DNA from 3 places in the Paenibacillus sp. WG02 genome. Region 1 is predicted to be linked to each of the others. Evidence: predicted binding sites of a transcription regulator. Region 1 holds the regulator's gene; each other region holds the start of a gene.
What was found. The regulator Rex, encoded in region 1, represses fermentation and respiration genes when NADH is low (regulators of the CRP and FNR family bind a similar motif). The targets are predictions, from matches to a motif close to TTGTGAAATATTTCACAA.
Positions count from the first base shown of each region.

Region 2: the regulator Rex is predicted to act here: its motif matches at 2,489-2,506, upstream of ACBP55_RS08835 (nitrate/nitrite transporter).
Region 3: the regulator Rex is predicted to act here: its motif matches at 8,964-8,981, upstream of ACBP55_RS35655 (hemerythrin domain-containing protein).

Region 1 covers NZ_AP036016.1:5,118,831-5,129,529, forward strand. The annotation lists gene ACBP55_RS23295 (AAA family ATPase) at 1-98, opposite strand, end outside; gene ACBP55_RS23300 (hypothetical protein) at 91-621, opposite strand; gene ACBP55_RS23305 (cell wall elongation regulator TseB-like domain-containing protein) at 736-1,230, opposite strand; gene ACBP55_RS23310 (amidohydrolase) at 1,274-2,569, opposite strand; gene ACBP55_RS23315 (DUF47 domain-containing protein) at 2,816-3,442, shown strand; gene ACBP55_RS23320 (anion permease) at 3,508-4,509, shown strand; gene ACBP55_RS23325 (redox-sensing transcriptional repressor Rex) at 4,551-5,171, opposite strand; gene dinG (ATP-dependent DNA helicase DinG) at 5,174-8,029, opposite strand; gene ACBP55_RS23335 (tetratricopeptide repeat protein) at 8,120-8,713, opposite strand; gene panD (aspartate 1-decarboxylase) at 8,793-9,176, opposite strand; gene panC (pantoate--beta-alanine ligase) at 9,182-10,045, opposite strand; gene panB (3-methyl-2-oxobutanoate hydroxymethyltransferase) at 10,069-10,699, opposite strand, start outside.
Region 2 covers NZ_AP036016.1:1,858,282-1,868,980, forward strand. The annotation lists gene ACBP55_RS08820 (peptidoglycan-binding protein) at 1-333, shown strand, start outside; gene ACBP55_RS08825 (anthranilate phosphoribosyltransferase) at 380-1,411, opposite strand; gene ACBP55_RS08830 (ANTAR domain-containing response regulator) at 1,408-2,058, opposite strand; gene ACBP55_RS08835 (nitrate/nitrite transporter) at 2,522-3,763, shown strand; gene nirB (nitrite reductase large subunit NirB) at 4,007-6,433, shown strand; gene nirD (nitrite reductase small subunit NirD) at 6,463-6,813, shown strand; gene ACBP55_RS08850 (molybdopterin oxidoreductase family protein) at 6,890-8,998, shown strand; gene ACBP55_RS08855 (DEAD/DEAH box helicase) at 9,006-10,699, opposite strand, start outside.
Region 3 covers NZ_AP036016.1:7,910,478-7,921,176, reverse strand. The annotation lists partial or broken gene ACBP55_RS35705 (MBL fold metallo-hydrolase) at 1-740, opposite strand, end outside; gene ACBP55_RS35700 (DoxX family membrane protein) at 919-1,443, shown strand; gene mobA (molybdenum cofactor guanylyltransferase) at 1,573-2,184, shown strand; gene ACBP55_RS35690 (cytochrome c oxidase subunit 2A) at 2,294-2,458, shown strand; gene ACBP55_RS35685 (cytochrome c oxidase subunit II) at 2,493-2,963, shown strand; gene ACBP55_RS35680 (cbb3-type cytochrome c oxidase subunit I) at 2,995-4,659, shown strand; gene ACBP55_RS35675 (STAS domain-containing protein) at 4,751-5,056, shown strand; gene ACBP55_RS35670 (putative bifunctional diguanylate cyclase/phosphodiesterase) at 5,110-7,137, shown strand; gene ACBP55_RS35665 (hypothetical protein) at 7,322-7,513, shown strand; gene ACBP55_RS35660 (methyl-accepting chemotaxis protein) at 7,593-8,876, opposite strand; gene ACBP55_RS35655 (hemerythrin domain-containing protein) at 9,045-9,587, shown strand; gene ACBP55_RS35650 (Crp/Fnr family transcriptional regulator) at 9,614-10,309, opposite strand; gene ACBP55_RS35645 (GAF domain-containing protein) at 10,603-10,699, shown strand, end outside.

The DNA.
Region 1 (10,699 bases):
ACAAATAAGATAGGTATCACATTTACACCTAGAAAGGCCAAAAAGATTAGGAGAACCGGTATAAATCCAATCCCAATTTCTTTATAAATTTTACTCATTCGGCCACACTCCTATCTGGGAAGTTCTAGGTAGCATGATGAATTTAGTGGCATCACCATCTGTCAGGCGAATATATACATAAGTTTGGTCCATTTCACTATCAACTTTCATGGTTGGAACACCCTCAGCATATTTCTGCAAGGTTGTTGGAATATCTGCATAATGCTTCGTTTCCATTGCTTGTGCTACCTCAAATAATGCTTTAGACCACCACTGGTCTAGTTTTTCGGACGGGTTGCTTTTCACATCAATATTCACAGTACGCTTTCCGATAATGGATGCACCATCTTTATGAATACGATCCACCACATTTCGTAAATTGGCGTCTGGGTTTAGACTAACTTGTATGTCAACTTGGTTATTGTCAAGTTTCATCGTTGAGCTCGTTACACCGGGAACCTTGCTAATGATATCAGATAATGGATTTTCCATAGCTAAGCTTGTATAAGCGAACCAACCACCGAATAAAACTCCAGCAGAGATAATAACACTCATGACGACAGGTAAGAGACGCAGCTTCATCAGTCAACGTCCCCCTTTCTATACGTATTTTGTTGCCTCAATTGCTATACGATGAGTATATCACGCGATGAATGCATTAGCTCTATGAAATGAGTGGAAACAACAAAACTCAGCCTAATGCAGGCTGAGTCTGTATGTATCCATATAGAGTCCATCTTTGAATTTGTAATAATCATAGAAATAACGTGTACCGCTGTTTTCTTTCTTTTTATAGAAAACTTCCCAGACATAATCGTTACCAAGCTTACCTGGCAGCACGCGTTCTATTTCTATCTCTGGCGCTTTTTTTAGAACGGTTTCCCGTACCTGCGTTTCGGTGAACGCTTCAGCTGTCATCTCCGTATGAATCCCTTTGTCTGAAACCCAAACGATGACGCCTTGACCCAGCTTGTCTTCGCCATAAACGATTTGGACAGGTTCATCACCATAAAAGAAATCCACTTTGGTTGCTTTCGTCATAATGCTTTTCTCGTAGGCTATTTCTACCGCTTTGCGCTTATCGTCCCAGTGCTCATTCTGAACATTTAAATAAAAGCGGCTAAGCACGACACCAAGTGTCAAAATAATAAATACACCGAATGTTAGGATCCTTGTTCGCTTCGCATTCATGAACGCCGCTCACCTCCCCCAGACGAACTTACAAGGAAATCACTTAGCCAATGAGCTTATCAAAGCATAGTTCAAACTCACGTTTAATTTTTTCTTCATCAAGTGTTAAACATTCTCCCTTGCGGACAATCCAATTACCGTCTACACACACATCAACAACATCTTTTGCACAGGCAGAGTAAACAATATGGGACACAAAATCCGTCTTCGGAAGGAAATGAGGTTGATCGATATCCAGTGCGATGAAATCAGCCTTCATGCCAGCCTGCAGTAAGCCTACATTATCTAACCATATGGATTCTGCACCCATTTTTGTTCCCATAAGAAGCGCTTCTGCAGCAGGCACAGCTAAAGGATCGCCAGAAACACCTTTGTGAATCAGCGCGGCGAGTCTCATTTCTTCGAACATATCCAAGTTGTTATTGGAAGCCGCTCCATCTGTGCCAAGTGAAACCTTCACGCCTGCACGAAGAAGTTCAGGAACTCGGGCAACACCGCTAGCAAGCTTCAGATTGCTTCCTGGGTTGTGGGAAATACGAACATCATATTGCTTAAGGACACTGATTTCTTCATCTGTGAGATGAACACCATGCGCGATGAGCGTTGGTCTGCTGAACACTCCATGCTTTTCTAAATGTGCGACTGGTCTCAAACCGTATTGATCCACATTTCCCTGAACTTCACGAAGGGTCTCCGACATGTGAGTATGGATTGGCAGATTTAAATCATGGGCCACTTGAACAATTCGCTCAATAAAGTCCGGAGGACATGTATAGGGTGCATGTGGAGACATCATTGTCGTGATTCTTCCATTTGCACCGCCATGCCAATTTCTTGCAAACTCCGTAGCTTCTTTCAATTTAGCATCTTGTACTTCCGGTGGACAAAGACCAATAATACCTCGGGTCAGAACACCGCGCATACCTGACTCTTCAACGGCCTTAGCCACTTCGTTCATATGGTCATACATATCTACAAAAGTTGTCGTACCGCCTTTAATCATTTCTAGAATGGATAACAGCGTCCCCCATTTCACATCTTGGGAGCTGAATTTGGCTTCCATCGGCCACATTTTCTCTTCTAACCAAATTTGAAGTGCTAGATCGTCACCATATCCGCGTAAAAGCGACATCGCTGCATGTCCATGCGTATTCACCAGACCAGGCATATAAAGCTTGTTCTTGCCGTCAATAACTTCGTCATAATTTTCTCGAGGTTCAGGTATTTCCTCACCGATGTATGTAATCTGGCTGCCTTCTATTACCATACAGCCCTTGATAGACGATTTTTCTGCATGATTTGAGATAAAAATACCGTTCATAATTAATGTTTTTTTCATACTAAAAATCCCTCTCTATGCTCATTCTATTAACAAACACTGCCTTATAAACTTTACCTCTTCGAGCTTGTAAAATCAAGGAAGCTTCACTATGTTAAGAAATTGTAAAATTTCACGGAATTTTCGTTGCTTTAAACACAATTATTATGATATTTTTAACTTCGTGAGTTTTTTCTACCATTTGGTCTGTTTATCTTATATATTCGATCAAAATCTAGTGCATATAGCAAAATATAGGAGGATTATATGACAACGTTATTCACAAAAAAGAACGAAGTCGATTTCTTGCAACTTCTCATCCGTGCTGCAGAAAACGCCTTGCAAACTGCTCAACTATTTCGCACAGCCATGATGGGGGATAAACCGCCTATTGAGTATGTTAAAGCGATTAACGATTTAGAGCACGCAGGCGATACGATTACTCACGAAATTTTTAAAGGTTTAAACAAAGTATTTATTACACCAATTGATCGTGAAGATATTATGGTTCTAGCCTCCAAAGTGGATGATGTAACAGACGGTATAGAAGCTACAATCGCTCGTTTCGACTATCTTGCTGTATCACATACAGATTCTTATATGAAAGAGTTTTCGGCTGTCATTGTAGACTCTTGCCAGCATATGCTGGATGCGTTCAAGCTTCTGGCGAAGAAAAAATACATGCAAATTCCTGAGCATACGGTTGCTATTAATTCCCTCGAGAATGACGGAGACCGTTTGATGCGCGAAGGGATTCGTCAAATTTTCATCACACGCAAAGACCCGTATGAAGATTTTAAACTAAAAGAAATCTATGAGCGTTTGGAAGAAACAACAGATGCTTGTGAAGATGTAGCCAATATCCTTGATAGCGTTGTACTTCGTTATTCATAAGACACATTCGTGTCCTATGTGGTACGAAGATAGTTTTCCATATGGAAAACTCTTAGGAGGAAATCATGTTAACTTATTTAATCGTCATCGTTGTGCTCGCCTTACTTTTTGACTTCATTAATGGATTTCACGATACGGCAAATGCGATTGCAACATCCATTTCCACACGAGCCTTAAGTCCGCGTGTAGCCATCGCCATGGCTGCCACACTCAACTTTGTCGGAGCCATGGTTTCCTCTAAGGTTGCCAAAACCGTTGGTGGAAGCATTGCCAACCCAGCCAAAATTGAACACGGCGTTGAAATCGTCATCGCTGCCTTACTTGCCGCCATCATTTGGAACTTATTGACATGGTATCTGGCCATTCCTTCATCTTCTTCGCATACACTTCTTGGTTCTCTAGCCGGAGCAGTTATCGCTGGCGCCGGAGTTCATGCAGTGAATTGGAGTGGTTTTACGCAGATTATTATCATTTTGATTCTATCGCCGATTATTGCTTTCGCCCTGGGTTACTTAATTATGATCTTGATCAAGTACATCATTTTATGGTCTGGTAACACATCAAGATCGAAGCTAAATCGCTTATTCCGTACCTTGCAAATTTTATCCGCGGGATTGCTTTCCTACTCCCATGGCGGTAACGATGCACAAAAAGCAATGGGTATTATCGTATTTGGTTTAGTAGCAGCTGGTGTTCAAACAGACTTGGAAGTACCGATCTGGGTGAAAATTGCTGCCGCTTTAGCCATGGGGCTTGGAACATCCATCGGTGGATGGCGAATTATTAAAACCGTTTCCGGTAAAATAGTTAAAATCGAGCCCATCAATGGCTTTGCTTCGGACTTAACGTCATCACTCGTTATTCAATTCTCTACCTTTTTGGGTAAACCATTGTCAACGACGCATGTTATTTCCTCCGCGATTATCGGGACAGGCAGTGTCATGCGCTTCCATGAAGTTCAATGGGGCACGGTTGGACGCATGTTGATCACTTGGGTTATTACGATTCCGATCAGCATCGCTCTCGCATTCTCGATCTACTTCGTTTTGTTCAGACTCATTTTCTAAAAATAAAGGCACGACCCAAGCTAATCGGGTCGTGCCTTTTTCTAATCCAAATAATAAGCTAAGCTTTGCAATTCGGTTGTAAAATCCGCATGGTGCACTCGCACTTCGGGAGGAACCTTAATAATGACGGGAGCAAAATTCAGTATCGCTTCAATCCCGCAATCTACGAATTGATTGGCTACATTTTGAGCTTCGTTCGCTGGGACCGTTATGATGCCTATGCGGACGCCTAATTCAGATAAAACCTTCTTCATCTCATGCATCGGTTGAACGATTAGGTTGTTGATCGATTCCCCGGCCTTGCTTGGCATTGCATCGAATACAGCGACAATCTTCATATCATTGCGTAAATAAGTATTATAATTGCACAAAGCGCGGCCTAGATTACCCGCTCCAACAAGAGCTACTTGAATATGGCGATCCAACTTCAGGATCTGTCTAATTTTTTCAATCAAGTAAGCAATGTCATAGCCGATTCCCTTTTTCCCGAATTCTCCAAAATAAGCCAAATCCTTACGAATCTGAGCCGGATTCAGATCGAGCTTTTGACCCAAATCCTGCGAGGATACCGTCGATACATTTTTCATTGCAAGTTCATTCAGAAAGCGTAAATAAATGGGCAGCCTCCTGACGACTGCTTCCGATATTTTTTGTGTTTTCAACTTTACGCCTCCCCCATCCACTCTTCAATCCTAGGTAACATTTGCTCAGTCGTCATATGCTCAATCTTCGGACCAGGCAATGAATAAAGGAAGTGCTTGCCATAATACGTATCAATCACTCGAGTATCATAGATGATAACGATGCCTTTATCGGATGCACGTCTGACAAGCCGGCCAAAGCCCTGCTTAAATCGAATGACAGCCTGCGGAACTGAAAATTTCATAAATGGATTTTCGTTGCGTTTCTTTATATTTTCACACTTAGCTTCAACTAGAGGGTGATTCGGAGGTTGAAACGGCAAACGGATAATAGCAAGACAGCTGAGTGCATCTCCAGGAATGTCGACACCCTCCCAGAACGAGCTGGTGCCCAACAGGACGCACATTTTATTATCTTGGAACATCCGGGTCAGTTTACTCCGATTGCCGCTGTCTACCCCCTGCCCGAGCACGGTAATCCCATGAGGCTTCAAATGGTCCTTCATCCCCGCATAAATTTGCTTAAGCATGCGATTCGACGTGCACAAAATCAACATTCGTCCTTTTGTAATACGGGCCACATCACTAAGCGAATCAATTAGCGCGTTGATAAAAACAGGATCACCTGCACCTTTGATCATTGGGAAGTCGCGAGGAATTACGACGAGTGCTTGCTCTCTGTAATTGAATGGAGATGGCAATTGAACGGTTTTCAATTTGCCCGATTCTTCATCCTCAGGAATGGCTAACCCTAATTGATCTGCTGAATATTGAAAAGATTTATTAACAGACAATGTCGCGGAGGTCAGGATAATACTGTCTTTGGTCTCAAAGAAATGCTGCTGCAGCAGACCGCTTACATCGGTAGGCACGGATACAAGCTGCAGAGACTTCGATTTGGCGTAGGTACCCGCTTCCATCCAATACACATAACCCTCATCGGCCATTTTCATAAAAAAGTGCAGAGCATCTCGGTGATTATACAGTTCCTTTACCGTGCCATTCAAATCGGTGACTAAACCTTGGACCCCGAAGACTTCCTGCATGTCCTTCACTTCATTTAACAATTTATCCAGCGTGCGGAGTAAATCATTGGCATTCAAATAAATATTGTCTTCCATAATCAAAAGCTCTCGCCACTCGGGTGGAAGCGTTTCGGACTTCATCCGCAGTACATACTGTGAGTTTTCCGATTGCGAAGGATCGCTTCTTGAAGATAACAACTCATAGAGCGCTTCGCTGAGCCGATCCCAATCCTCTTTGATTTTCACAATTTTGGGAAAGAGCCCGTCAATGGTCTGACTCCAAGCGGCCGCGCGTTCCGGCTGCTCATCCGATTTCTGCAACCGAAACCGCAGCATCGGCAGTTGGCCGCTGCGATTATCTTTATATAACCATAACAACGAATGATAAAATGCAGAAGAATGCAGCTCAATGCCAAGATGCTTACTAGCCACTTCTTCGAAGTGATGTGCCTCATCGATGACAAGGTGCTTGTAAGACGGTAGAAGGCGGTTCTCAGCCTTCATATCCGTGAAAAGGAGGGAATGGTTCGTGATGATCACATCGGCCGTATTTGCATCATTCCGAGCGCGGTGATAGAAGCATTTCTTATACCAGGGACACATGCGATTCAAACAAGAATCGGTGTCACTTGCAACCGAATACCAGAACTGCGCACCCTTATTTCCAAAATGAAGCTCCTCTTCATCTCCATGTTCCGTCTCACTTAGCCATACAACCATCTGTGCGGCCGTGATCGGATCTTCCTTCCCATTCTCGTAATCACGTGTCGTTAACTTTGTCTCGAATTTACGCAAGCATAAGTAATGACTTCTGCCCTTGAGCACAGCAGCTTTGAAAGGAATAGGGAAAATTTCCTTCAAGAGTGGAATATCCCGCTCACGAAGCTGTTCTTGTAAGTTAATCGTGTGTGTAGAGACAATCACTTTCTTCTCATACTTGATGCCATAATAAATGGATGGAATCAAATACCCAAGCGACTTCCCGGTTCCCGTTCCCGCTTCGATCATCAAATGCTGATCTTGCTCGAGTGACTTCTCGACTTCCCGGATCATTTGCTCTTGGGATTCACGGTCTTCAAAGATTTCGAATTTTTCCCGTAAGGCCGTTTTCAAACCTTGATGGAACTCTGTAAAAGAAGAACCTAAATCATCCGCATCGGAGTCTTTGCGCGTATCTTCCTCTTCGCCCCAATCCGTGACATTCAGCGTAAATTGCCGGAAATATCGATTCGTATCCATATCCACACTAGTGATAGACTCTTTGTAGATGCATATTTCATCGAGGAACCAGCCTAAATCGCTGTTCCCGTTTTCGAAAATGTGCTGCAGGCGCTGAATAGTTAGAAGTGGCAACCCAAGCAAGCGTTCCAAACATATAATCCATATAGCCGCCGTTACTTCCGCATCACTATCCGCTTGGTGCGGCCTTTCATGATCAATACCAAACAAACCGGCCACCATGCTGAGCTGAAGACTCGAAATAGAGGGAAATAAGATGCGAAGTAAATCCATCGTATCCAACACACGTCCTGTGAAGGGCGGGTATCCTGTTTTCGTTAATCCTTTTTGCAAAAAAGAAAGATCAAAAGCCGCATGGTGCGCCACAAGTACACTATCGAACAACAGCGGAAACATATCTGCCATGACTTGGTCTAGTGAGGGTGCATCCGCAACCATTTCTTCCGTAATCCCTGTAAGTGTTGTAATCGAAGAAGGTATACTTATCCCTGGTTTTACCAGAGAAGTATACCTGTGAGTAATTTGAAATTGATCTATAATGACGAGTCCAACCTGAATAATTTCGTCCGCAGGCTGACTTCCTGTCGTTTCAAAATCCAAAACCGCAAATTTCATGACGTGTACCTTCAATCCTTTCGTCCTGCACTTCTCCTAGCATACCAAATCTTATTAGGAAAAGGGAATACCCAGTTAGCCGCTTCCGTATTAGGATTCGTCCAAATTGATCAGCGGCTCCATGCAAGAAGGATCGGTGTGATACGCTTTTTGAAAATATTCAAAAGCTTTTTCCATATTCTGATTTTGCACTTGTATGCAGCCCATTGCGTTGTAGGAAATAGCCTTCATCTTGGTATTGTCGGTCAAGGGCAGAAGGAACTTGAAGTGTTGATAAGCTTCTCCAAACTCCCCTTTGCGCAAATGCCCCATCGCTAAATACACCCGAGCCAGCAAGAAATCCGGCTGCCTTTGAATCAGCACTTCGAATTCTTTGATCGCTTGATCGTACATATAAAGTTTGTAAAATCCCTGGCCCCGCATGAATTCATCCGTCTGTTTCCCAGACACATCTAAATCCATTAGCTCATCATGAAGGGTTTGGGTACTCATCGGTACGGCCCCATAAAACTTTCCCAACTTCTCCTCAAAAAGCAGCCACGCCTCGATGAACTCATCGCTCATCGTCTTCAACACCTGTAATTGTTCGTCGAGCTCCGCCTTTTTTTCCACATCACTATTCGGATATTCTTTTTGGATTTCTTCCAAAACCTCGTTCATTGTGGAAAATAAATGCTTAAACATTTTGCATCCCACCTTTGCTTCGAAAGCTTATCCTCATTCTTTGTAAACAGAGCCGATTTCATGCATGGAATTCATCCTCTTAAAGGATCGTGGAATGCTCTTCTTCCTTCAAAAGCTGCGCAACTTTATTATTTTCACCCATAATGGCAACCGTTGGTTGATGCTTCTTGGCCTCTTCCTCCGTCATCATCGCATAGGAAATAATAATTACCGTATCACCGGTCTGAACTAATCGGGCAGCCGCCCCATTCAAACAAATCACACCTGTGCCGCGCGGCCCCGGAATAATATAAGTTTCGAGACGAGCGCCATTGTTGTTGTTCACAATTTGCACTTTCTCATTCGGCAGCATACCAACCAGATCGATCAAATCTTCATCAATCGTAATGCTTCCGATATAGTTCAAATTCGCTTCCGTAACGGTTGCACGGTGGATTTTAGCTTTCATCATGGTTCGAAACATGGAGGTCACTTCCTGACTTGTAAAATTAAATTATCGATCAAACGCGTCTTGCCGAATTTCACGGCCAAAGCAATAATAATAGAATCGGTATGATGGCTATTTTCAAAAGGTTCTAAAGTAGGATAAGCAAGTACCTCTACATAGTCAATGATGGCTAAAGACGCAGTTGCAAGATGTTGGCTGACCAAGCTTTCAAGCTCCTGCGGTGTAAAAGTTGCATGTGATTCCACATATGCCTTTGCTTTCTGTAAGGATTGAGACAAAACGATAGCTTGCTTACGTTCTTCCTCAGACAGATACACGTTACGCGAACTCATTGCCAGCCCGTCTGCTTCACGCAATATAGGACAAGGAACAATCTCAATGTCGAGATTGAGATCTTGCACCATTTGTTCGATAACAGCAACCTGCTGGGCATCCTTAAGGCCAAAAAAGGCTTGATCCGGCTGGACAATATGAAACAGCTTGCTCACGACAGTTGCGACCCCATCAAAGTGTCCAGGCCGCGATGCTCCGCAAAGTCTGGAGGTAAGACCAGTTACACTGACGGTAGTACGCGTTGGTGCAGGATACATTTCGCTCACAGATGGCATAAACACCAAATCAACACCCGCCGCTTCGGCTAATTGCAAGTCCCGCTCCGTATTGCGCGGGTACCGCTCGAAATCCTCACCTGGACCGAACTGGAGCGGATTAACAAATATACTTAGCACGACAAGTCCACTTTGAGCCCGTGCTTTGCGGAGCAGACTAGCATGGCCTTCGTGTAAATAGCCCATTGTGGGCACAAATCCAACCGATTGGTCGTTCTTGCGTCGGAAGTCCTTAATGCGAGAACGCAAATCAGCAATTGAATGAATCACTTCCATGGTCTGGATCGCTTCCACGGCTCTCACTTCTCCTTATCGCCATATAAATATTCAACAACATCGTTGTCCATATGAAACGTATGCTCTTGCGCAGGGAATGCCCGCGCTTTCACTTCTTTCACATATTCGCCTATACCAGCACGAATAGTTTCCCCTATATTCGCGTATGCTTTTACGAACTTTCTGGCAGCACTGTCAGAACCATACTGAAGCAGATCATGATAAACAAGTACTTGCCCATCACAGTGAATGCCTGAACCAATGCCAATCGTCGGGATCGACAACTGCTTCGTTATCCACTCAGCCAACTCGTCAGTCACCAGCTCTAAGACCACCGCGAAAGCTCCCGCTTCCTCCAGAGCTTTGGCATCACTGAGCAGTTTCTCGGCTTGCTCAGAGCTGCGTCCTTGTACGCGGAATCCACCAAGTTGATGTACGGACTGCGGAGTTAAACCCAAATGTCCGACGACCGGCACACCAGCGTCCGTGATCGCTTTAACGGTTGCCGCAATTTCAGCTCCGCCCTCCAGCTTAACCGCCTTAGCTCCGCCTTCTTGCATTAAACGGGCAACACCTCGAAATGTCGTGTCCAAGCTTCCATGATAAGTTAAGAAAGGCATATCTACTACAATGAACGTATTTGAAGCTCCTCGC
Region 2 (10,699 bases), 3.3 Mb from region 1:
GCTGTAGGACTTTCCCCACTAGCTGTCGATCCGGCGCTTACCAAAACGGCTAGACTAAAAAGCCAAGATATGGTCGATAACAACTACTTCTCCCACGACTCACCGACGTATGGCTCGCCATTCGATATGATGCAGAAGTTCGGAATTACGTATAACGCGGCAGGAGAAAATATTGCTTGCAATCAAAGTGTCCAAGCGGCTCATGAGGCGCTGATGAATTCTTCAGGACACAAAGCGAATATTCTTAGCAAAGATTACACCCATATTGGGATCGGCATCGTAAACGGCGGTCCGTGCGGTAAAATGTTTACCCAGCAGTTTATTGGCAAATGAAAATGAAAAAAAGAGCCCTTTGGGGCTCTTTTTTCATAGTATAAAATTAGGTTGCAGATACGGGCTTAATCGCTTCCGTCCACTCGGTAAATTTTTGTAGAGCAGCCCCTTGCTCAATCGCATGTCGGGCCAAATAAATACCTTCTTCAATGGACCCAGCTTTCTGGGAAACCCATAGACGCACAGCACTGTTCAGTAAAACCATATTCAAGTAGGGGAGCTCGGCATCTCCGCGAAGAACGGATAATGCCGTTTCAGCTTGCAGCTGAGCAGTCCATTCCATCTCCGGTACCTCGACCATTAATTCGTAAATTTCAGGATCAACAATGAATAATTCACTGGAACCCTCTTGAATGAGGTATGTCCGTGTGCGCTTGTCAATGGAAAGGTCCTCGGAGCCTTCCATGCCTTGCACAACAATACCGCGAGAGACGCCCAATTCGATTAATAAATTGGTGATTTTCTCGAACACAGTACCATGAAACACGCCGACAGCCATGAATGGTGCTTCCGTAAAGCGCAGCAGTTTCTCCGCTGTGTTGAACACGGTCCGCAGACCGAGTTCCTTGCGCAGTTCGCGCAGCTCTCCGAGCGGTGCACACCAGCTCTCCGTTGGTGCGAACAAGAAGCCTGTTCGCGCTGCAGCTGAGATGAGTGCTTCACGTGAAGCGTCAAGCGCGGGTACATCAAGAGCCGCTAGCACGTCGGACAGCGTAATGCCCCATTTTGGCGGCATGCTTGGGCTGCCGTGCAGCGTAGTTGGAAGTCCGCAGGCCGCGAGAACGAACGCGGTCGGCAAAGTCGCGATGAACGTACGTGAGCGTCCATCATAAGGTCCGGCGCAATCCATGCTGCCGGGAATTGGATAAGTATTAACGCGCTGGCGCAAAGCATCGATGAAGGCTTTCAACTCTTCGGGGGATTCCATTTTGATGCGTTCTGCAACGAGAAAAGCACCCATTTGAGCTTGTGTTGCGGCTCCGGTTAGTATGAGCTCCGCTGCTTGGGAAGCCTCTTCATAGGTAAGATCTCTGGCTCCGCGCTTTCCGCGTCCTACTTCTTTTAATAATGATATCATCGTTTGCGACCTCCTTGATTCTGATCCTTTAGTATTTGATATACCTTGACGATGGAGGTAGCAACGTCTACCATACGTTTACGTTCATTCATGGCTTGTTTACGCAGAAAATCATAAGCCTCCGCTTCGGAGATGCCTTTGATTTCACATAAGATTCGCTTCGCTTGATCGACCCATTTGCGTTCCTCTAGTTTGGAGAGAAGCTGTTCGCGCTCTTGATGCCATTCAGTCCGCCTAAAGTAATGATTCACACCAAGGAGCAGTGCACAGTGAATTTCTAGAGGACTCATCGCAGAGCCGATTAAACCATCAATACCCGCATCCATTCTACATTCATTAGAAGGGAAAGTGCGAGCATCACACCACCAGAAAAGGGGAAGGCTGCGATGAGCAAGCACACGGGAGCGCCATGGCTCTACTTGATCAGGGCCTACGGATAATAATACCGCATCGACCTTGGGAATCATAAATGAAATTTCTTTTTCATTAGATGCTGCATATATACGAAATCCCAAATCCTTCAGCATTGCTTCAGGCAAGGACTCCTTTTCGTTATCCGTAACATTCAGCTCGGTAGTCGACGACGAGGAGGAGGTAGCTGAGCGAGTTGGTTTAAACTCGTCGATCAGTATAAATGATTGTAACATTTGAATACCTCCTATCATGGATAGCTTCTTACCGAATGGCAACTTCATGTAAGGTTTTCTTAATGAAATGATTTATTATACGGCATTACTATAGCATATGACCTTAAATTTTGTCGATATGGTAGAGGGAATCTCACATATAAAATTTTGTGTTATGTTTATTGACACGATGGCAATGTCATACTATAATCAATTCAGAAACCGGCACAATGATGTGCCACTAACGAAGGCAATGGCGCCTATCCCCTTACAAATACGTAACCGGATAGGCTATTTATGTTCTAATTACAGAAAATCATCTAACATGCTGTTCACGATGATGTGGCAGCAGTGGCAAAGAGGCCGATAAGCATCCCACACACATGTTGGGGTATGTTTGTCGGCCTTTTCTGTCAAAGAACAGTCAAACATGTCTGGGTAGGAAAAAAGAAGGCGAAAAGCCTCACAAAAGGAGAGGGAAAGCATGGTTGATCGGAAAAGTTTTATGCAAGTGGGGCACAAAGGGTCATTGTTCAGTTCATTCTTATATTTTGACATGAGCTTCATGGTTTGGGTTCTTCTTGGGCCGCTAGCGGTTATTCTCGCTAATGATTTTCATCTAAATGCTGCTGAAAAAGCGAATCTCGTTGCTTTGCCTACCTTGGGTGGAGCCGTACTTAGATTGGTATTGGGTGTTCTGACAGATAAGATAGGTCCTAAGCTTACAGGACAAATCGGACTAACGTTAACCTTAGTACCTTTATTCTGGGGTTGGCAGTTTGCAAACACGATGGGGGATATGTACTTTGTTGCTCTGATGCTGGGTATTGCAGGAGCGAGTTTTGCGGCAGCATTACCGCTTGCCAGCAGCTGGTACCCGCCGCAGTATCAAGGTTTAGCGATGGGAATTGCAGGGGCAGGCAATAGTGGAACGATCTTCGCTACCTTATTTGCAAACCGAATAGCGCAGCATTATGGAGATTGGCATGTTGTTTTCGGTATTGCGATGATTCCGATTGCGTTAACCTTAATCATCTTTAGTGTACTGGCAAAGGATAGCCCGAATAAACCTGCGCCGAAAACGATTGCGGAATACGGCAAAGTATTGAAACAGAAAGATTCCTGGTTGTTCTGTATTTTATATAGTGTAACGTTTGGTGGATTCGTCGGAATGGCCTCTTACTTGACCATTTTCTTTAATTCTCAATACGGTCTCTCTCCGGTTCGTGCAGCAGATTTTACAACTTTATGCGTAATCGGCGGCAGCTTCTTCCGACCAGTAGGCGGCTGGCTGGCAGACAAAATTGGCGGTATTCGGATGTTAATGGTCTTGTACGGTGTTGTCGCTTTGATGATGGCTGGCATCTCCACACTGCCATCACTTTCCTTCACTACGATTATGCTCTTCATTGCCATGATGGCTTTCGGTATGGGGAATGGATCTGTTTTCCAACTTGTTCCACAGCGTTTCAAGACGGAAATTGGAGTTATAACTGGAATCGTTGGAGCAGCAGGCGGCTTAGGCGGATATTTCCTACCCAAGATTCTCGGTAACTTGAAACTAACGACAGGTTCTTTTACTCCAGGATTCCTAATTTTAAGTGCTATTGCGATTACATGTCTCTTGTTGATCGCCATTGTGCAGGGGCAATGGAAACGTACTTGGATCGGTGAAGGCGGCAAAGTGAAGGTAGCTCCAGCTTCTATGGATAGTGTGCATGCTTAAGTAACAGCTTCAAGCCGCTGGTCGTGTGGCCAGCGGCAAATAAGTAAAGCCTTTGCTCATGCAGCTTGAGTGTCCAGGCTGCATGAGCAAAGACGTTTACTTGCTTACCGTCTTTGGAAGTTCAAATCGAACTTCTCAAGCTCCATATCCCAATTTGTCATTTGGGGGCGTGCGCTCCCGAATGGCCCTTTTTTCAGCAAAAATGCACCTTTTAATAGTAAACGGATGGGAAGGATGATCACAATGACAGTCAAGAAAGAGAAGTTGGTCCTGGTCGGAAACGGAATGGCGGGCGTTAATGCTGTTGAACATTTACTTAAACTTACACCTGATAAATATGAGGTTACGATTTTTGGCAGTGAACCGCATCCGAACTATAACCGAATCTTGTTGTCCTACGTACTTGCGGGTGATTCCAAAGTAGAGGACATCGTCATTCATCCATATGAATGGTATGCGAATAACCACATCACCTTGCATACCAACCAAACCATTACAGACATCGATACAACAGCACAAACCGTAACGAGTGATAAAGGACTGACGGTATCTTATGATAAATTAATTTTGGCTACAGGGTCTAACCCCTTTATGATTCCAATGCCTGGCGCTGATAAGGAAGGGGTTATGGCGTACCGAACCATTAGGGATTGTGAAATTATGATCGAGTCCGCTAAAAAGTATAAAAAAGCGATCGTGATCGGTGGCGGCTTATTAGGATTAGAAGCGGCGAGAGGTTTCCTTAACTTAGGTATGAAGGTTGATGTTGTTCATATTGTAGATACAATTATGGAGCGTCAGCTGGATCGAACAGCGTCCAAAATGCTGCAAGCAGCGCTTGAAGAGCAAGGTATCAACTTCTTGCTCGAGAAGCAATCCGCAGAAATCGTGGGCGACAAGCGGGTAACTGGCTTGAAATTCAAAGATGGTACCGTTGCTGAGGCTGATCTTATCGTTATGGCTGTTGGGATTCGTCCCAATGTTGAACTTGCGAAAAAGGCTGGCGTTGAGTGCAATCCTGGCATCGTCGTGAATGATTATTTGCAAACAAGCGTTCCCAATGTCTATGCGGTTGGGGAATGCGCAATGCATCGAGGGATTGCTTATGGATTGGTAGCACCGCTTTACGAGCAAGGTGCTGTGCTTGCTAAACATTTGGCAGGCGTGGAAACGGGTCCTTATGAAGGATCTATCCTTTATACGAAGCTTAAAGTATCTGGTGTTGATGTATTTTCAGGCGGAAAGTTCGGCGAAGCAGAAGGTACGAAAGCGATTCGCATTCATGATGAGTTCACCGGTGTTTATAAGAAAGTTGTGATTAAAGACAATAAAATCATCGGTGCCGTTCTTTTCGGAGATACAGCGGATGGTACGAGACTGATGCAAATGATTCGGGAAGAAACAGATATTAGCGGCATGGGGAAAACGGCGATATTGACGGATGGCTCAGGTGGAAGCGGTGGAGCGTCATCAGGAGTTGCTGACATGAAAGATGATGCCATCATATGCGGTTGCAACGGCGTTACAAAAGGAACGATTTGTTCAGCGATCAGGGATCAAGGATTAACGACAGTAGATGAAGTGAAAAATTGTACGACAGCTTCTCGTTCTTGCGGCGGTTGTAAACCACTGGTGAGTGACTTGTTGGCATTTACACTAGGGGCTTCCTATGATAAGAACGCTGCCAAAGAGACAATATGCGCTTGTACAGACCATACACGGGATGAAGTCGTTACAGCGATTCGTGAAAAAGGGTTATCCCATGTGCGTGAAGTGATGAACGTTCTTGGCTGGAAAAATGAAGAAGGCTGCTCGAAATGCCGCCCTGCGCTCAACTATTACTTAGGCATGGTAAGCCCTGAGACTTATAAGGACGATAGTACTTCACGGTTTGTAAATGAGCGTATGCACGCTAACATTCAGAAAGACGGAACGTACTCCGTAGTTCCACGGATCTATGGCGGTGTAACCAATCCGACGGAATTGAAGCGTATTGCAGAAGTAGCCGAGCAGTTCAATGTCCCTACTGTGAAGTTTACAGGTGGACAGCGTTTAGACTTACTAGGTGTGAAGAAAGAAGATCTTACCGCGATGTGGGAAGCCTTGGATATGCCTTCTGGTTATGCTTACGGTAAAGCCTTACGGACGGTAAAAACGTGTGTGGGAGAAACTTTCTGCCGATTCGGCACGGGTGACGCGATGGGCGTAGGTATAGAGCTTGAGAAACGTTTTGAACGCTTAAACACACCTGCCAAAGTGAAGCTAGCTGTATCTGGATGTCCTCGAAATTGTGCGGAATCAGGGATCAAAGATTTAGGCGTCGTTTCGGTTGATGGCGGTTGGGAGCTTTATGCCGGAGGAAATGGCGGTGTGAAGGTGCGAGTGGGTGACCTCTTGACTACTATCAAGACAAAGCAAGAAATTATCGAATATACAGAAGCTTACCTGCAGTACTATCGTGAAACGGGTAAATATGGTGAACGAACAAGCGAGTGGGTGCACCGACTTGGTATCGAGCATATTCGTGATGTGGTGGAGAATGAGGAAGAGCGCAAACAATTGTGTGCTCGTATGGATCTAGCTCTTTCTGTGACGAAGGACCCTTGGAAACAAGCGATTGATAGCAAAAAAATTCAACGTGACCTTTATGAAGTCGTAGAGCTTAATTAGAAAAAGAGGGAAGTCGGGAGGAGCAGACTATGAAAACACAAGAAGAGCAAATGACTTGGGTGCTGGCCGTTTCTTATGATGATTTAGCTGTTAACACAGGAAAAACAATTCGGTATCAAGGCGAAGAGGTAGCGCTTTTCAAGCTGAAAAGCGGCAAGCTTCAAGCCATCCAGAACCGCTGTCCTCATAAAGAGGGCGTCCTTGCAGAAGGAATTGTATGTGATGACCACGTCTTTTGTCCGATGCATGATCGCAAGATTCATCTCCCTTCCGGTCTCGTTCAAGCTCCGGATACGGGCTGCGTACAAACGTATTCAACGAAAGTTCATGAAGGCATGGTGTTTATTGGATTTCAGATAAATAAAGAATTAGCCTGCTAACGCTTTGTTGACCAGATAGGCACATTAATATACATTGAGATTTCATAGAGAGCTTTATCATCGGGGGTGGGGTGCGTTGAAATCCGCATTATTGACATTACCTAAAGATCAACCCTCCTCCCATTGCTGCTTTTGCAGCATGCAGTGCGGATTGGAGATTATGCCGAGTGAGAAGACGTCAGGTCTCACGATTAAACCAAGCCCGAACTTTCCTGTGGCGACTAGCCGTCTTTGTCAGAAAGGATTGAATGCACTAGATCATGTGCTTCATACCGATCGGATACTTGAGCCATTGTCTAGAGTCAATGGGGAACCAAGGCGCTGGCAAACCGTGTCTTGGGACCATGCGTTTGCAGACATTGCTGAACGGATTCAAGGACTTCAAGCGACATATGGCCCTGATGCTATTGGGGTGTATGGCGGAGGCTCACTTACGAATGAAGTTAGTTACTTACTTGGTAAGTTTACCCGATTAGCACTTAGGTCCAAATACATTGATTATAACGGTAGATACTGTATGTCCTCAGCGGCCGCAGCCAGTAATCAGGCTTTCGGGATCGATCGCGGGATGACAATGCCTCTAACCGAAATTCCAAATGCGAAATATATCATTCTTGCAGGAACGAATATTGCGGAATGTCAGCCGACGATGATGCCTTATTTACTTGAAGCGAAGAAAAAAGGCGCAGTGATCGTTACGATTGATCCGCGTAATACGATGACTTCGAAGGTAGCGGATATCCATGTTCGTCTTCAACCGGGATTCGACTCTGTATTTATAAACGGACTCCTACATGTCATGGTGGAGGAGAAACTCGTTCACAATCGATTCATCGAAGAACGTACGGTTGGGTTTGAACAATTGAAGGAGGCCGTTAAGCCTTTCACCCCAGCAAGAGTGGAGGAGATAACAGGCGTTCTAGAAGCCGTAATTCGTACGATTGCTCGTGGATTCGCGAAGGCTGAGACAGGGATTGTGCTCACAGCACGGGGCTTGGAACAGCAAGTGAACGGGGTAGAGAACACGCTGAATTACATTAATTTAGCCTTGATCACTGGCAAAATAGGGCGCAAAGGCTGCGGCTATGGCGCCGTAACGGGCCAAGCGAACGGGCAAGGCGGACGCGAGCATGGGCAAAAGGCGGACCAACTGCCGGGCTATCGTTTGATCGAAGACCCAGCTGCGCGTGAGCATGTTGCCAAGGTATGGGGCATCGATCCGAGTGAGCTGCCGGGCAAAGGGGTTTCAGCCTATGAGCTGCTGCAAAAGATAGATGAAGGTGAAATCAAAGCCTTAATCATCCTCGGATCGAATCCGCTCGTATCCAGCCCGAATAACCGAATGGTGGAGCGAGCGCTGCAGAAGTTGGATTTGCTTGTTGTCGTTGATATGTTCGAAACCGAAACAGCTCGTTATGCCCATTATTTGCTGCCAGGGTCATCCTTTGCGGAAGCAGAGGGTACGATGACCAATCTGGAAGGACGCGTGTTTCACCGCCAGAAAGCGATGGAGCTTCCGGGAAATAGCAGACTTGATTTCCACATTATTTGTCAGCTTGCGGATGCGCTAGGCCGGGGAGCCTATTTTCAATATGCGGGTATTGAAGATGTGTTTCGCGAGTTAGCAGCTGCTACGGCTGGAGGGAAAGCCGATTACAGCGGCATTACGTATGAGCGGCTTCAGGAGGAGAAGGGCATTTTCTGGCCGTGTCCTGCTCCTGACCATCCGGGTACACCGCAATTATTTGAGGAACGGTTCCATCATCCGGATGGAAAAGCCAAATTATTCGGTATTCGACCGAAAATGCCGGCAGAACCCATCGATTCGGATTATCCCTTCGTGTTGACAACTGGGCGGCTTGCGAATCATTATTTAAGCGGTGCTCAAACACGTCGAACGGAAGCGTTGAATAAGAAGGCTCCCGTTCCAGTCGCCGAGATCCATCCTTGGCTGGCTAAGCGAATTGGACTGGGAATGGATAACAAGGTTCGCATTACAAGCCGTCGTGGATCCCTGATTTTCGACGTTAAAGTGACCGAAGGTATTCAGCCTCGTACCGTTTTTGTCCCCTTTCATTGGGGCGATGAGCATTCGATTAATCTGTTAACGAATGATGCGCTGGATCCCACGAGTCGGATGCCGGAGTTTAAAATATGCGCAGTGAAAGTGGAGCGTGTCGAGTAGACCGCACTCAGCTTAGTTGGCTTGGCCAAAGAACTAAGCTGGTGCGGTCTTTTTCTGCGCCTAGAAGTTTTAAATATTCCTGTTCGGGCGCCTCTGCGATACGCACACCGTTCCACGTTTCGATGACGATTTTACGTAGTTGATGTTGTTTAAGAAACTGGCGAAACATACTTTTTAACTCGTGGACGATGGTCATCTGATCGTCGTTTCGGTTCGTTGTTGGTGCGATATGATAAATCCGCTTGCCATTATTCTCGATCCAATACAACCATTCACTGCCTTTGAGTGCTAAGTAATTGCCGCTTTTGCGTGAAAATGAAAGGTTCGAAACCTCAGGCCATGGGACAATGAGTCCAAACGGATTAGCTGGATCAACAGCACTTAATAGCGTGAATTTTTGTTGACTCTCATTAGCGTTACCTGTTTGTTGGTACAGGAGAGTGATGAATTCTTTGGAAGCGAACTGCAGAGCATGTAAATCGGTAATGAATAGCCCCCGGACAACAAGGCCCCACTCTTCCAACTGACGGAGCGCTGTCTGAATGGCTTCCCATGGAAACGGACACAGAGCAGAGACGAGATCTTTGGTGATGATGCCATAACGCTCCAGCAGATGATGTGTCCACTGCATGGCGGACGACTGCTTATCGAAGGCAGGGCTTAGCAGCGAATCGAGAGGATACCAACGACCAAGGCCTGACTGGAATTTATCCGGTTTCTTAGAAGCTCCTGCGGCATGTAATCGAAGCGGAGCGAATTGGTCGTTAGCGGCCTGTCCATCCCACACTAATTGCAGTAAATCCTCCAACAAAGAAGATGGAGCTCGCCCGGTTTCAATTCCTAGTTTGCTAAGAAAGATGGCCCCTTTTTCTTGCAAAAGTCTAAGGAGCTCAGGGTGTGAAGCTGCTCTTTGGTTGGCTACAGTGAGGCAGGGCTCATACAGAGAGCTGCTTTCTGCCAGAAAGAAGGCAATGCGCCCTTCCTTTTCGTCGAGCTCTTTGCGGCCTATCCAGACAATTTGACCTGAAGAACATAGGGTGTCTAAGTCCTGTTTGCGGTACGAAAGCTGACGCGTCGGAAATAAGACAGACTCCCAAAGTGAGACAGGCAGGAAGAAGCCTTGCATATCTTCAATCATTTCGCGAAGATGTTCCATGCCAGGAACGTCAGTTCTATCTGCAAGTTTGCGTATAAGCGGCATATGCGTCAAATAGGTGAGTGGAGATACGGCCTCGCCACTACGTCGATACGACTGAAGGGACAGACGAATTAATCGTGAAGCTACCTTGCTGCTCGTCCACAGCTCTTCGATTTCTGGATCGGCAAAAGGTGCGATAGATAGCATACCAGCTTGAAGGGAGCTCTGAACCCAATCGGATGCGATGGCAGGTTCTACCTCAAAATGAGCTGCCAAATCAGCTGTTGTGAAAGAAAGCTTGCCATCGGCAAATCTTTGAAACACGAACGATCTGGCAACCATAGAATCCGAAAGTGAAGCATAGAACTCTAATTCATCCCGGCAAATATAGCGGGTCTCTTTTGTAAAGAAGGCTGTTGCTGCTTTACCTTGCCCGATAAGATCATGGATCCATGCTGTGACAGTTAATTCAGATGCTGAACTAGCCTTGACGAGATCAGACAAAGAGGAATCGCCGCGTTCCTTCAAATATCGAAACATCTCTTGGGCAGAGGCTAAAGGTT
Region 3 (10,699 bases), 2.8 Mb from region 1:
CATAAACCACTCTGGCTCGTAAGCGCCGATTGGCATGAGTGCATAGCGTATACCCGGAAACTTCGCTCCGATGTCGCGGAAGCCTGGGAAATATCCGCTGTCTCCCGCAAAATAAATGGCACTGTTCTTCTCCGCGCCGTCTACTGAATGCTCATCTGATCGCTTGATCAACCAGCCTCCCCAAAGCGAGCTGTTCGTATCCGTCAATGTGCGCCGAGTCCAGTGCTGCGCTGGAACGAAATGAAACTCCAACGGCCCGACCGTCATCTTCCCCCACCAAGGCAGCTCGTGGACCGTACTCAGCCCAAGTCGCCTCACCTTCATGCCGAGTCCTTCTGGTACTAGGGCGACAGGCGTTCCTTTCAGCTTGCGCAATGATCCGACGTGCAGGTGATCGAAATGCGAATGAGACAGCAAAACGACATCAACCGGCGGTATTTCATCGAGTGTAAGCCCTGGCGCCTCCAGTCTGCGGGCAAGGCCCATCCGGCCGCCCAGACCGGATCCGTAATGATCGTCAAGCCCGCCATCTGCAGCAGGAAAGTCGAATGTCCAATCCAAGTGATCGTTGTTTCGCTGCGGTTATTCATGAGCAGTTCTTGCTGCTTATGCTCCGCTTGGCCGATACGAAAAGTGAGATCCTTGACTTTCCCTTTCCGTTCTTGCTGCCATCGACGAATTTCCTTCCAGGTTTTCACTTTCGCGGCGGGATCCATATTGCTATAACGTTTGCGTGCCATAAATCGCTGCTCCCCTCACAAAGCCACCATAAGTCCTTTGAAATAATATCTCCATACCTATTAAGATGTAGAATCTTATCGCTTTTGTCAATTTTTAGTTGGTGTGATCTATCTCACATACCAGAATGTTTTTTCGAAATATAATGAAGACAGAAAAGAACAAAAGGAGATGGTTCAAATGATGAAATGGTTAAGAGGAAATCGTTACGCGGCGATGATGTTGACGATTATTCGTTTGTATGTGGGTTGGCAGTGGATGACAGCGGGATGGCATAAAATCGCCGGGGCAAAGCCATTTGACGCAGCGGGTTATCTGAAAGGCGCAATTGCGAAACCAGTCCTTGAATCGGGAACTACGGATATGGTTTACGCGAATTATGTAGCTTTCTTAAAAAGCTTTGCCCTCCCCAATGTGGGCATCTTCAATACGATAGTTCCTTGGGGAGAATTGTTAGTTGGTTTGGGTCTGATTCTTGGCGCACTGACGACTACAGCCATATTCTTTGGATTATTAATGAACTTTATGTATATGTTCGCTGGAACGGTTAGCAGCAATCCATGGTTAGTGCTTCTTGGATTCTTTATCATCGCCGCAGGCGCTAACGCAGGCAAGTTCGGCGTCGATCATCTGATCCTTCCTTATCTTCACAAATGGTTTGATAAATTAATCGATAGACTCCATTTGAAGCCAAAATATAAATAAATGGGAACTTTGGAGCGGGTAATTTACAAAGGATGTTCATATATGCGAAAAGAACCTACTCTTTGACTCAGTTCGCTGAAGAAGAGTAGGTGTTTTTTTCTCACTACAAAACGGGATAGAGGGAGAGTGATGGTGATGCTTACAGGCGTCATTTTGGCTGGTGGAGCAAACCGTCGAATGAATGGGGAACTGAAAGCATTACTTCCATTTGGTGGACAGCCTCTTATTGTTCGCCAAGTGGATCGGATGAGGATATTGTGTGATGAAATCATTGTCGTAACCAACGATCCCAAATCGTTTCTTCCAATTCTGGATCGTTCGGTACGGATCATTACGGATTTTCACACTGGCTATGGACCGCTTGGGGGCATGCATGCGGGATTGTCGTTAGCGAAGCATTCATCGGTCTGGGTTGTTGGTTGTGATATGCCCTTTATTTCGTACAAAGCCGCCGAACTTTTGTGGAACAGCAAGCGGGAAGGGATTGAGGCTGTCATTCCTCTTGTATCGGGTAGATTAATTCCCCTACATGGGATTTATGATCGAGAATGCAAGACTAAGATTCTTCCTCTGCTCAAAAAAGGCGAAACTCGGGTTTCTGCTTTACTTGGACATATTTTCTGGAGTGAGTTAGGAGACGAATATTTGCAGAAGAATGGTGTCGATCTGAAGTTCATTTCGAGTATCAAGACCTTGGAAGATTATGAGGCTTTCAAAAACACCGTGAAGACGGGGATTTAAGGAATTGTACCCTTTTTTCATATACGGAATGTGACATAAATCATAGTGACCCCTGGAGAATGCTCCTAGAATGAGGATAGCTAGATTTTAAATTGGAGGTGGGTCTGATATGAGTATTAGAAAGTTAAGCAATGAGCAGCCCGAACAAATGAGAATAAACAAGGCGGAGCAAGAACCCGTATTGAAAGGCACATTTGCCTCGGTCATGCTGCTTGGAGCTTTTTTGGCCATAACCTGGGTCGCCGTATTTCTATTATTTCTATACAGACAGTAGTTCATTTTACGATTAGAAAAGGGTGGTTTAAGCCATGCATATTCATAAACTTGAGAAAATTTGGCTAACGATTGGCATCAGCATGCTGTTCGTATTCCTTGGCGTTTTGGGTGTTTCTGCGTTTGCCATGGGGGTAAAACCGCCAAGTGAGCACCATCATCGGATTGATCCTGCGAAAGTAACAGAGACTGCCCCTTTTGACAAACCAGGATTGTATAAGACCGGAGAAAAAGAATACGAAGCGGTGATGACCGCTTTTACATTCGGATATGCCCCAGACAAGATGGAAGTTCCTGTTGGTGCAACGATTAAGTTCGTAGTCACGAGCCAGGATGTCGTTCACGGCTTCGAAATACCAGGGACGAACGTAAATATGATGATAGTTCCAGGCGAAATCAGCCAAGTGACGCATACGTTTACGAAACCAGGCGAGTACCTAATTTTGTGCAACGAATATTGCGGTGGAGCGCATGAATATATGAAAACGACGATTATCGTGAAATGACGGGAAGAAGCACAGAAGGGTGGAAGTCTGCATGAAGAAAGGGCAGTTGGAATTGTTTGAAAATAAATTCGATCTCAAAGACGGGAAGCTGGTCGTTGCACACATCATCGTGGCTTTCGTTGCACTGCTCATCGGAGGGATCGCGGGGCTGCTGCAAACATTAGTGAAGAGCGGGACGGTCAAGCTGCCGTACGGCATCGGTTATTATGAACTGCTGACTGCGCATGGCGTATTAATGGCGATCGTATTTACGACCTATTTCATTATAGGCTTTCTATACTCAGGTATTTCATACACGTTAGGTGGAAAGCTGCTTCCGATTGTTCATCGCATGGGATGGCTTGGATTTGCTTTCATGACGGTGGGAACAGCCCTCGGGGTAGCAATGGTTTTGACAGGAAAAGCGAGCGTCTTGTATACGTTCTATGCGCCCATGAAAGCTTCGCCTTACTTTTACATCGGATTAGCCCTATTGGTGGTAGGGAGCTGGATTAGCGGGTGGGGCATCTTCTATCAACTGAAGTATTGGAAAAAGACGCATCAAGGCAAGATCTCTCCGTTGTTTGCATTCATGGCGGTCATCACGTTCCTTATGTGGCAAATTGCTACCATTGGGGTTGCTGCCGAGGTGCTGATTCAGCTCATTCCATGGTCTTTCGGATGGGTGGAAACGATTAACGTAATGCTCAGCCGTACCCTGTTCTGGTACTTCGGCCATCCGCTCGTGTATTTCTGGTTAATGCCTGCGTACATGTGCTGGTATGTCATTATTCCGAAAATTATCGGAGGCAAAATCTACAGTGACGCTCTCGCCAGATTATCCTTTGTCCTCCTCCTGTTATTTTCCATTCCTGTTGGCTTTCATCATCAATTGATGGAGCCGGGCATTAGCTCATTCTGGAAGTACCTGCAGGTAGTCTTGACCTTCATGGTGGTCGTTCCGTCACTGATGACCGCTTTCTCTTTATTTGCAACTTTTGAGATCAATGGTCGTGCCAAAGGAGCTACAGGTCTGTTCGGTTGGATAAAAGTCATGCCATGGAAAGATGTGCGATTCTTCGCGCCATTCCTGGGTATGCTGATCTTTATTCCAGCTGGCGCAGGCGGATTAATCAATGCAAGTAATCAAATGAATGCAGTGGTTCATAATACGTTATGGGTAACAGGGCACTTTCATTTGACCGTTGCGACGAGTGTAGCGCTCACGTTCTTCGGAATTACGTACTGGCTGCTTCCAGCCGTAACGGGCCGTGTGCTGACTAAGCGCATGAACAAGCTTGGGATTATTCAAACGATCATTTGGTGTGTGGGCATGTTCTTTATGTCAGGTGCGATGCATCTCGTCGGACTATTCGGTGCACCTCGAAGAACGGCATTCACGACCTATGAGGGAAACGTGGATGCGGCAGGCTGGATGCCCTACTATGTATTCATGGCTATTGGCGGCACAATATTATTCATTGGCGTATTGTTGATGGTGTACAATGTCTTCGCCCTGCTTCGGGCGCCAAAAGGTGTGACAGAGTATCCAATCGGCGAAGCGATGGAACAAGCAGAAGCGACTCCGGCCTACTTGGATCGTTGGAGTGTGTGGATTAGCTTGTCGGTGGCGCTGATATTGATTGCTTATACAGTACCGTTAATGGATATGATTATGCATCCAGGCGTCGGTTCCAAAGGATTTGTCACTTGGTAAAAGGAGAGAAGCACCGAACTTTATGTGAAGTAAAGCTGGTGCTTTTTCACAATGAAGTGAGGCTGGAAAATAGGGACCTGGAGGGGTAACAATGTTTCTAGATGTTCGAGTGTTCGACGGACAGGTGAATGTAACGCCTAGGGGCAAAATTTATGTGGATGAAGCAACGATCATAAGGGAGAAGCTGTTTCCCTATTTGGACAAGGGATGTAAGCAATTTGTTTTTCATTTATGTCATGTGGATTATATCGATAGTTCCGGACTTGGCGTACTGGTTGCGCTTCAGAAGAAAGCTCATCTTAGCGGCGGAGGGGTGGTCATTCAAGGTCTACAGGGTGATGTCAAAGAACTGTTCGAGCTGACTCGTTTAACGAATGTTTTTGAGATTCACCCCTGATTTAGCCATATTTACATGTGAAACAAGTCGCTGACCTGGAGGTGATAGCATACATGAAAGATAAGCTGCGGCTTTATGCACGTGTTTTTAACAAAGTTATGGAATCCATCATGATTACAGATTCTGGAGGTATTATCCTTTCGGTCAATCCTGCGTTTACAACGACAACCGGCTATACGGAGGAAGAAGTGGTGGGTCAAACGCCGCGTATTTTGTACTCCGGTAAACAAAAACCTGAGTTTTATATTCATATGTGGGCAACGATTCATGAAACGGGTGGTTGGAAGGGCGAGATCTGGAACCGACGGAAGAATGGGGAGCTGTATCTCGAATGGCTGACGATAAGTGCAGTGAGGGATAAGCGGGGCAAAATAACCAATTATGTAGGCATTTTCATGGATATAACGGAGCGCAAGAAGTCTGAGAAGAAACTGCAGCTGCACGCCAGAGTCTTCGAAACAGCGAGTGAAGGGATTATGATTACGGATACGAAAGGAACGATATTATCAGTCAATCCGGCATTTTCCGAAACAACTGGCTTTACGGAAGCTGAGGCTTTAGGTCGAACCCCGCGCATGCTGCATTCTGGCGTGCAGGATGCCGAATTTTATATTCAAATGTGGGCATCGATTCATGAAAGAGGCAGCTGGCAGGGCGAGGTCTGGAATAAGCGAAAGAATGGGGAAATCTACCCGGAATGGCTGACGATTAATACCGTTAGGAATGAGAATGGCAAAATCTCCAATTATGTCGGGGTTTTCACGGATATTACAGAACGTAAACTGTCGGAAGAGAACTTAAAATATTTGGCTCATTACGATGTATTGACCGGGCTCCCGAATCGATTTTTATTTCATGACCGACTGAGTCATGCCATCACGCAGGCCAATCGGCAGGGCCACTGGGCTGCCCTGATGTTTATTGATCTCGACCATTTCAAACTGATTAACGATACATTGGGACATGCAGTTGGAGATCAACTGCTCCAGAACGCCAGCAAACGGCTGGAGAGCTGCGTTCGAACCAGCGATACGGTATCACGACTGGGCGGCGATGAATTTACGGTCATTCTACCCTACATTGATGAAACCGAAGATGCGCTTCTTGTAGCGCAGAAAATACTGGAAGAGCTGGCTCAACCTTTCTTCCTAGCCGAACAGGAGCTGTTTATAACGGCCAGCATTGGAATCAGCATTTATCCCTTGCATGGAGAAGATAGTGAAACCTTGATCAAACAAGCCGATTCGGCCATGTATCGAGCCAAGGAACAGTCCAACAATTATCAGCTGTACACTTCAAATATGAACGCAACCTTCTACCGGAAAATGAAACTGGAAAACGGGCTGCGAAAAGCAATGGAGAAAGATCAATTAAGAATTGTGTACCAGCCGCAAATGGACATTCGAACGGGCAGGATCAACGGCATAGAAGCCTTGCTTCGCTGGCAGCATCCCGAGATGGGAATGGTTTCGCCGAATGAATTTATTCAGATCGTAGAAGAAAATGGACAAATTGTCGAAATCGGAGAATGGGTGCTGCGCAAGGTTTGTGAGCAGAACAAGGCCTGGCAATCCGCAGGCTATCCTCCCTTGAAATGTGCCATCAATCTGTCGCCCCGACAGTTCAAGAATAAGAATTTGATTGAAACGGTCAAGCAAATATTGAAGGAAACGGAGCTGGATCCGAGTTATCTTTGCTTCGAAATTACGGAAAACATCAGCATACACCAAATTGAGTCGGTACTGACGGTTCTGCATGATTTTAAAGAGATCGGGTTGGAGTTAGCCATTGATGATTTTGGCAAGGGACATTCCGCTTTAAGTTATTTGAAAAAGTATCCCATTGATACATTGAAAATTGATAAATGCTTCGTTCAGGGTATTGAGATGGATCGAGGGAACGCATCGATTGCCAAGGCTATGATTGATATGGCTCACGGTTTGGGGCTCCGAGTGATTGCCGAGGGCGTGGAAACGGAAGATCAGTTGGCTTTTCTCAAGGATCTCCAGTGTGATTCTATACAAGGATTTTGGTTAAGTCGACCGCTGCCTCCTGAAAGGATTGAATCCTTTTTCGGGTGACGAGCTTATCTTTGGATAGATGGTTACCAATGTTGTATTTCCTACAACAATTCACACGCTGAAGGGCTATTTTGCAACTTGAAGTTGCAGTTTGTACAACATTTTGGGCCCATTTCTTACGAAATGGCCTGTTTAGGACCAAATTGTTGTACAAGATGCAACAACGAAGGGAGAGAGGCGAGATTTGGGCAGCAATTGTTGCACTTTTTACAACATCACTCATTCAACAGAGAATAGGGATACATTCATCCGGGAACTCAAGTTAGCATATGCGGCGACGATTGATTCCGATTTAAGACACTTCCATCTAGAGCTTGATTGGATGAATGAATCGACGGACGGCATAACCGGTTATTTGATGGCTGACGAAGGTTGATCAAGCATACGATTAAAAGCCTTCCTACATGCTTCAGCAGTGCATGTAGGAAGGCTATTTCCAAGGACAGAGACCGATTTCATCTCACTTTGAAGATTTCAATTTGTTTCTTTAAACTTGCGGATTGATCTCTCAATACATCGGAGGATGCAGCGATTTCCTCCATCACGGCCGTCTGTTCCTGTGTTGAAGCGAATACGCCTTTCGCGCCTAAAGAGATTTTGGCAGCAATGTCGGTGACATCTCGAGCTTCATTTAAAGTGAGCTGTACTTGATCAGCTTGGCTTGCGACCATGGATGCAATATGATCCACGAGTTGATCGACCTGATTAGCTTCACCGACAATACTTTGAAGCGCTGAAGCGGTTGTCTCCCCATTCGCGGCTTCTTTATTAACCATTTCGAATTGTTGTGTAATTTTGAAGACGACATTCTTGACCTCAGACTGAATTTGATCGATAAGCTGGTTAATGTCATGAACCGCCTGCGAACTTTGTTCGGCAAGTTTCTTCACTTCACCCGCCACTACGGCAAAGCCTTTGCCGTGTTCGCCGGCTCTCGCGGCCTCAATGGAAGCGTTCAAGGCTAATAAATGCGTTTGATTGGCGAATTCACCAACAACGCTCGAAATATCGCTGATTTGCTTCGCATTGCTTTCCAGAAGCCGCACGGTATGTATAGATTCTTGATTAGAAATTGCAAGGCTTTGCATCCCATTAACTAAAGACTGAATCACTCTTGCACTATCCTTAATGGTAATAATCATTTGTGTCGTTAAATGCCGGGCTTCATGGGCTTCTTTATTAATCGCATCCGTGGTTCTCATGATTTGTTCGACGGACATAAACATGGTTTCGGAGGATTTCGATTGCTGTTCAGCTCCATGGGAGATGTCTTCAATCGTCGTTGTTATCAGTTCCACATGAGCTGCTGCATGTCCAATCGCTGATCTCAATTCATCCACATGCATATCGGTTCCTATGAAGTTGACTGAAATTCCATCAATGATTTCTCTTAAATTTCCGATCATCAGCGAGAAAGAAAGGCTGAGTGCTCTTAATTCATCATCCGATTTACTTGGAGTAATCGTAATTTGCAAATTCCCTGCGGAAGCTTCATTAGCTGCGTCTGTAAGCTGAAGTAGGGGTTTAATGAACCATTTTGCCGCAATCCATCCCAGAAATCCTGTCCAGAATATACCCAAAGAAAGGGTGATCCAGATGAACAGCCAATCCGGCATGTAATCTTTAAATAAACCTTGCAGGGTAAAAATAAAAAAAGCACTTGTCCCATAGGTTACAGTGGATACTAACGTGATGCCAAGTACCATTTTCTTGACTATGCTCAATTTAAATTTCTTCATCTTCGTCAGTCCCCATTCTGCCTTTTTCTGTGATGATTTCTTCCAATAAGTACTTTCCAAAAATATAGCAGAGTCTTGAAAACGTAGATGTGATGTTTCTCACAGCGATAATCGGCAAAGCATTTATACTAGAGATAGAAGCAAAAGACGTATGTTGGAGGGATGAATATGGCACCACTTTCAATAACCTGTATGTTGGGAATAGCCTCATCCAACCCAGATGAACTTGATTTTGCCACGGATCGTCTGAAGGAAGAGCATAACCAATTAAGACAGCAGCTAAAGGCTCTCGAACATAGCGCTAAGGAAGTGAGCCTGCTGGATGATCCTGCGGAGGGCGTTCAGGTCTTGCAGCAACTAAGGCAGCAAACCGCTGATTTTGTGGAGGCACTGGAGCGCCACGCGGAATGGGAGGACCAGGAGTTGTTTCCCTTTCTGCTTGACTATTTTCATCGACAATCGGCTCCATCGATCACTCCCTCCTTTTGGGTACTGGAAAAGGATCACCAGCTGGCGATTTCATTTATCCAGACCTTCAATGAAACCATCATCGATTTAACGCCAATTGTCATCAAAAAACAGCTGATTGAGGCTGCGGCACATCTCATACAGGCCTGTTTAATCTTAAATGATCACTTTACGATGGAAGAACAGCTCGTAATTCCTTTAACGGAGAAAGTGCTTACGGACCTTGAATCCTTCTTTTCCTAGTTAAATGGACCATTTCAATCGGAATGCTACATGCGGCAAATCTCTTTCGGACAGTTTTCGCAGTGGCATACATCGCGGAGATAGGTTAAATCCTTAATCACGATATGGCCATTTTGAATCTCAAGCGCATCTTCCTTCTTCATATCACTCAACATCCGATTGACACTTTCCCGTGTAGCTCCTATCATATCGGCCATTTCTGTATGATTGATCTTGTAATTGATCAGCGTATGTTCACCGTTTGGAACGCCATACGAATTACTAAGTCTGATAAGTAACGAACAGAGTGCGCCTGGTTTTCCGTACATCATCAAATCACGGAACTTCGTTTCGGTCATGCGGTGCATAAGCCCCATCCATTTCATAAACTCGATGGCCAAATCCCCATGCTGCCAAAGTAAGACTTCGAGGTCTTTTCGTTGAATGACCCCGATCTCACAATCTTCTGTTACTTCTGCACTATAGCTTTGTACAGAGTTCTGAAAGGGATCGATCTGACCGAACAAATCACCAGTCTGATGCAGAGATAGGATAAAGCTTTTACCCGTTTCCGACAGCTTGGTGATACGCACTCCGCCTTTCATTACGTAGTACAATTTATCCGCGACATCACCTTCCCAGAACAGATAATCACCTTTCTCCGCATGTTTCACATACATAATGCTTTGTAATTTATGGAAATTTTCTTCGGAAAAAAAGGCGAAAATACCTTTAACAGCCATCTGTACCAACTCCTCAACGTTTCTTTGTTATCTCTATCTTAACGGGTTCAGATGGTTTTGTTTATCGGGAGTTCTGCTGATCTTTTGGGGGAAAACTCCCTATATGGTGTGAGATAAATCACAAGTTAATCCCTTACTTTCCTGATGACTCCTGAGGTAATTTGCAGGTGAATTCGCGCAATGTCCTGATTGCGAAATCAGGGTTTTCCCTGACATACAAGATGAGTGGAAACGTCTACAATGTTAATTAAAATAAATCGGCTCTGGTGCGTAAGGAAATGGAGGTGGCCTATATGGCTCATGGGGATGCAAACATCATAGAAGAGCTGGAGCGTTTGCGAAGCCTAACGTCAAGCGATTTTATCGCACTGGCGCCATTGCATGACAAAG